Regions from separate parts of the Paenibacillus sp. JT31N7 genome, predicted to be linked through region 1. Evidence: predicted binding sites of a transcription regulator. Region 1 holds the regulator's gene; the other holds the start of a gene.

Region 1 (3,229 bases):
TGAAATTTTTATCACCAAACGCGATCCTTACGAAGATTTCAAGCTCAAAGAACTATATGAACGTCTCGAACAGACCACCGATGCATGTGAAGACGTTGCCAATATCTTGGAAAGCGTCGTGCTGCGCTACTCGTAAGCCCAGCAGTTTAGGAGGATTTCATGACGACAACAGTTCTTATTACCTTGATTGCAATCGTTTTTCTCGCCCTTGCCTTTGACTTCATTAACGGTTTCCACGATACGGCAAACGCGGTAGCGACTTCGATCTCTACGCGTGCGATGAGCCCGAAAGTGGCCATTATCTCCGCCGCCTGTCTGAACTTCGTCGGTGCCCTGTATTCTTCGGAGGTGGCCAAGACGATCGGCAGCGGGATCGCGGATCCGACCAAGATCAACCACGGTGAATTTATCGTCATCGCGGCTCTGCTGTCCGCCATTATCTGGAACCTGGCTACCTGGTATTATGCCATTCCTTCCTCTTCCTCCCACACCCTGATCGGATCCATTGTCGGAGCCGTGCTGGCCGGAGCGGGAGCCGACTTCGTCAAATGGAGCGGTCTCGGCAAGATCGTGCTGATTCTGGTGCTGTCGCCGATTGTCGCATTTGTGGCCGGGTACATCATCATGACCATCATCAAATACCTGGTCATCCTGACGGGCAACAAATCCCGTTCGAAGCTAAACCGCGTATTTAAGTTCTTCCAGATCCTGTCCGCCTGGCTGCTGTCCTTCTCCCACGGGGGAAATGACGCTCAGAAAGCGATGGGTATTATCGTATTCGGACTCGTCGCTGCCGGAGCCCAGACAACCATGGACGTGCCGTTGTGGGTGAAAATCGCGGCTGCGACCGCAATGGGCCTCGGTACTTCGATCGGAGGATGGAAGATCATCAAGACCATCTCCAAAAACTTGATCAAAATCGAGCCGATCAACGGTTTCGCTTCGGATTTGACGTCCTCCATCGTGATTCAGACTTCCACGCATATGGGGATGCCGCTTTCGACCACTCACGTGATTTCCTCCGCGATCATCGGTTCGGGTTCCGTACTCCGGTTTCATGAGGTGAAATGGGGTACCGTAACGCGCATGATCATCACTTGGATCATTACGATTCCGATCAGCATCATCCTGTCTTATGTGCTGTACACCGTGTTGTTTAAGTTCTTCGTATAAAAATGAACAGTGAGTTCCATAAAAAAACCGCCATACGGCCCTAAAACGGGTCCTTATAGCGGTTTTTCTGGTTTTCAAGGCCAAACCCTCCATTGTTTATTCAGGAAGATAATAGGCCAGGCTCTGGAGATCTGCCGTAAAGTCCGCATGATGCACACGGATTTCTTCGGGAACTTTCAGAATGGACGGAGCGAAGTTCAGAATCGCTTCGATGCCCGACTTCACGAATTGGTTGGCGACATTTTGCGCTTCCGGAGCCGGAACGGTGATGATGCCGATTCGAATGCGGGAATCCCGGATAACATCGGCCAGATGCTCCATGGGCTGAACGCTCATGTTATTGATGACCTGGCCGATCTTGTCCGGCGACGAATCGAAAATCGCCGTTATTTTCATCTGTTCCCGCAAATAGATGTTATAGTTGCACAGCGCCCGGCCCAGATTACCGGCTCCCACGAGGGCAACCGGTATTTGGCGGTCGAGCTTCAGAATCTGACGGATCTTCTCGATAAGATAGGTCACATCGTAACCGATCCCCTTCTTTCCGAATTCGCCGAAGTAAGCCAAATCTTTGCGGATCTGTGCCGGGTTAAGATTCAGCTTCTGTCCCAGATCCTGGGACGAAACCGTTAAGACGTTTTTTTTCGAAAGCTCATTAAGAAAACGAAGATAGATCGGCAGCCGTTTTACGACAGCCTCTGATATTTTAGGTGACTTCAAGCGAGTTCTCTCCCATCCATTCCTGAATTCTCGGTACGATGCGCTCTACCGGCATATGTTCAATCTTCGGTCCCGGCAGGGAGTAGAGAAAGTGCTTGCCGTACTGCGTCTCAATGACACGCGTATCGTAGATCAGCACAATGCCTTTGTCCGAAGCCCTGCGTACGAGCCGGCCGAAGCCCTGCTTGAATCGGATGACGGCTTGAGGTACCGACAGTTTCATGAACGGGTTCTGATTCCGTTTTTTCAGGTTTTCGCTCTTCGCTTCAACCAGCGGATGGTTCGGCGGCTGGAAAGGCAGCCGTACGATAGCCAGACAAGTCAAGGCTTCTCCCGGAATGTCCACCCCTTCCCAGAACGAGCTCGTGCCGAGCAGAACGCACGCTTTATGCTCTTGGAAGAGCCGGGTCAGCTTGCTGCGGTTGCCGGTGTCCACCCCTTGACCGAGCACATGAATGCCGTGGGGGCGAAGATTTTCTTTCAGAACCGCGTGGGCCTGCTTCAGCATCCGATTCGAAGTGAACAGCACGAGCATCCTCCCTCGTGTGGCCACGGCCACTTCGGAAAGGGACTCCGTCAGCGCTTTGAGAAATTCCTCTTCGCCGCTGCGGCCCCGGATCATCGGAAAGTCCCGCGGTATGCAGACAAGAGCCTGCTGCCGGTACTGGAACGGGGACGGAAGCTGAACGGTTTTCAGCTTCGGATTCTCCTCTTCTTCGGTCGGCAGTTTCAGCCCCAGCTGATCCGCCGAATACTGGAACGATTTATTGACCGACAGCGTGGCCGAAGTAAGAATAACACTCTCCTTGTTATCAAAGAAATGTTCGCGGATAAGCGGACTTACGTCCATCGGCACGGAGATCAGGTTGATCGAACGGCTTTTGTTGTACGTCCCCGCTTCTACCCAATAAACGAAATTATCGTCCGCCATCTTCATAAAGAAGCGGAGCGTCTCCTTCGCTGCCTGTAATTCCTTAGCCACGCCGCCGAGGTCGGTTACGAAGCTCTGGACGTCGTATTCTTCCTGGACTTCTTTCAAATCCTGCGCGAGCGAATCCACGGATTTATACACATCTTGAATATGCTGTTCCAAAATCTCCTCGAGATCCGTGAAATCGCTCCAATTCGGAGGAAGCGAGTCTTTTTTCAGACGCATCACCAGGGAACCGGGATCGATTTGACCGGGCTCGGAATTCGTCTGGAGCAGCTCGTAAAACTTTTCACAGAGTAAATCCCAAGCTTCCTTAATCAGGAGTGTTTTCGGGAAAAGGTTGTCGATTCCGTTCATCCAGGTAGCCGCCCGGTAATCGTCGTCATACCGTTGAAGCTTCGTGCG
Region 2 (3,229 bases), on a different contig from region 1:
AACGACTATAATCTTGCCGTCCAGCTTGCCGCCAAAGCGTTTATGATTTCCGGTTCGATTGCCGCCGGTCTTATTTTCTCCGAGGTGATGAACCAGCTTTTTAAAAGGCCGAAGGCATAGCCCGGTTTCGAAATACCGAGGTTTGGCGCTAACGCTGCCGCAGCCCCGACCGCCCGCTGATTTCATGCGGGTGGTTTTTTAATTGCCCTCCGGTTTTAACTCAGGGGAAAGCAAGTAAAGAAAGAGCCGAAGGGTCATACTACTTCCAAAACCGAAGGTCGGTGCAATGCCCATGGCGAATTTTACCCCCTCCATCCTGCCGGAAGAAAAAACCCCGTCTCATGCAGCAGGCTGCAGGTTGTGCGAGCTGGCGGATCAGCGGCAGCGGGTCGTCTGGGGAGAAGGGGACCCGGGTGCGAAAATCGTGCTGATCCTGGACAATCCGGGTGCCCGGGAAAACCGGGAAGGCGATCCGTTCCTCTGCGGAACGAGGGAAACGCTGCAGGTCGGTCTGCATGAAGCAGGGCTGGACATCCGATCCGTGTATGTCACGTATCTGCTCAAATGCCGTCCGGTCAGAGCGTATGACAAGCCTGCGGCAAGGGCCGCGTGTTTTCCTCATTTGAAGGCCCAGCTCGGAGCCAAAAATCCGCAAATTTTGTTCGGTTTCGGAAACACGGTCGTCCAGACCTTGTTTGCAGACGAGGAGAAGGACGTCAAAGGCTTAAGGGGCGGATGGCATACCGTAATGGGGCTGCCGATAGCTTTTTCCTATCATCCTTTAGCGGTCCGGCGGAGGCCGGTTTTGATGAAATATTTTATCGAAGACTTGTCCCTTCTGGCAATAAAATCCGAGGAATTACTGGAATAGACAAGCACGTATACCTGCTTTAGGTGTGGGGGCGCAAAAAGAAATGATTTTTGTCACAAATTATTCACATGTGTAAAAAATTGTTTTTCTCTTGTCAGCAAGACGGAGGTATAATAGGAGTACATAGGGTTCCGTTTCGACCTGTTCGACATTTTTCCCGACCTTGCAAGTAATGGACTCGCAGCCAAGAAAAACCTTCTTCCTTTTATGTGAAAAATGTTACAATCTTATCAGGCCGCGTGTTTTCATTTATCTCGAATAGGGAAACTTATGCGAAGACAGAAGACGTCTCGATGGCTAGGCAGGGATCGAAAAATAAACGGGCTTCTATTTCAAAGCAAAGGAGGACGTTAGCTTATGTCAGAAACATCCAATCCAACCCCAATCACTACCGAAAAAAGGGAAACACAGGATGTCCTTGATCAGTTGATGAAGCCAGAGGTTCAGGAGTCTTTAACCGTTCTCGTGGAGAATCTGCCGAAATTGGCGGAAATGGTTACGATTCTTACCAAAGCTTACGATTTGGCTCAAAGCGTTGCGAGCGACCAAGTTTTGATCGACGACCTCAAAGGCGGTATGAACGAGTTTGTTAAGCCGATCACCGAGAAAGCCAAAGGCGTAGCTGCCGCTGCAATCGAAGCAAACGACCGCGCTCAAGCGGAACATTCCTCGATCGGTCTGTTCGGACTTCTCAAAATGCTGAAAGACCCGCAAGTACAAAAGACATTCCGTTTCGTACAGGCATTCTTGGATGTTCAAGCCGAACGGCAGCAACAGCGTTAAATCATAAGGTAAGCTGAAACAAGAATGGAGGATGAGTATGTCAAAGCATATTTTGATCTTAGGTGGCGGTTACGGCGGCTTGCTCAGCGCACTGACAGCCCGTCAACACTTGACTGCGGAAGAAGCTACGATTACGGTTGTCAACCGTTTTCCTACGCATCAAATCATTACCGAGCTGCACCGCCTGGCTGTAGGTAATCTGCACGAGAAAGCAGTTGCCCTGCCTCTGGAAAAGCTCCTGCGCGGCAAAGACATCAACCTGGAAATCGGCACGGTCGAAACGATTTCCGCGGACAGCAAGCGCGTCATTCTTTCGAACGGCAAATCGTTCGATTACGATAAGCTCGTCGTTGCCCTGGGCAGCGAAACGGCGTTTTTCGGCATTCCTGGCCTCCAGGAATACAGCTTCACGCTGAAATCCGTTAACGACGCCAACCGCATCCGCGAGCACGTGGAAGCACGCATCGAAGCTTACAGCCAGACCAAAAACAAAGCGGACGCGACATTCGTAGTCGGCGGCGGCGGTCTGACCGGTATCGAGCTTGTGGGCGAACTCGCCGACATGCTGCCTGGCCTGTGCCGCAGCAAAGGCGTCGATTTCAACGACGTCTCCCTGTACTGCGTAGAGGCAGCTCCTTCCATCCTGATGGGCTTCCATCCGGAACTGATCGAGCGCGCCACGACAAGCCTGCAGAAGCGCGGCGTAAAGTTCCTGACGGGCGTTGCGATCACCGAAATGCAGGAATCCGTCGTTTCCCTGAAAGACGGAAGCACAATCGAAACCAGCACGCTCGTCTGGACGGGCGGCGTACAAGGAACTCCGGTTGTCGCTAACTCCGGCATCGAAGTGAACCGCGGCCGCGCGACGGTCAACGAGTTCATGCAGTCCACGTCCCACCCGGACGTATTCCTCGCAGGCGACTGCGCGGTTGTATTCCCGGCCGGTGCAGAGCGCCCTTACCCGCCAACCGCACAACTGGCTTGGCAGATGGGCGAAGTGGTCGGTTACAACCTCTTCGCGGCACAGAAAGGCGCACCGATGGACGTCTTCACGCCCGTATTCTCCGGTACACTCGGAAGCCTGGGCCGCAAAGACGGAATCGGTTCGATCGGCGGCAACCAAACCCGCCTGAAAGGCCTGCCTGCATCGCTCATGAAGGAAGCAAGTAACATCCGTTACCTGTCTCACATTCATGGCCTGTTTGCTCTGGCTTACTAAGAACGGTCCGGAAATTTTCCGGAATCAACCGATCTGAACATATTGTCCCGGCATTCTCCTTCGGGGGAGTGACGGGGCTTTTTTGCATGTTTTTTTGGGAGAAGACGGTCGGGTATCGCAAAAAAAGCCCGCTTAAAGAGCGGAATCGCTTCTTTAAACGGGTTATAAGGGGATGTGCATGGTCTGTGCGCCGGCCGCTGTGAAGGCCTGCTTTATTTGATTACGAGCTGATCGCCGGTTACGGTGACGTCGGCCTTCAGCACCTTGGAGAAGAAGGAAGCCGGCACGTACATGCTGCCGTCTTCTTTAATGACGGCCGCTTCGCCAAGGGAAATCGGAGCCATCTTGTTGATGGT

The links. The regulator Rex, encoded in region 1, represses fermentation and respiration genes when NADH is low (regulators of the CRP and FNR family bind a similar motif). The targets are predictions, from matches to a motif close to TTGTGAAATATTTCACAA.
Region 2: the regulator Rex is predicted to act here: its motif matches at 1,079-1,096, upstream of AC58P5_RS19940 (DUF1641 domain-containing protein).

The regions. Positions count from the first base shown of each region.
Region 1 is NZ_JCAUAT010000003.1:261,601-264,829, reverse strand. Features, by position in the region: gene AC58P5_RS15810 (DUF47 domain-containing protein) at 1-136, shown strand, start outside; gene AC58P5_RS15805 (inorganic phosphate transporter) at 160-1,173, shown strand; gene AC58P5_RS15800 (redox-sensing transcriptional repressor Rex) at 1,270-1,893, opposite strand; gene dinG (ATP-dependent DNA helicase DinG) at 1,880-3,229, opposite strand, start outside.
Region 2 is NZ_JCAUAT010000004.1:280,719-283,947, forward strand. Features, by position in the region: gene AC58P5_RS19930 (threonine/serine exporter family protein) at 1-120, shown strand, start outside; gene AC58P5_RS19935 (uracil-DNA glycosylase) at 293-871, shown strand; gene AC58P5_RS19940 (DUF1641 domain-containing protein) at 1,229-1,654, shown strand; gene AC58P5_RS19945 (NAD(P)/FAD-dependent oxidoreductase) at 1,692-2,873, shown strand; gene AC58P5_RS19950 (stalk domain-containing protein) at 3,086-3,229, opposite strand, start outside.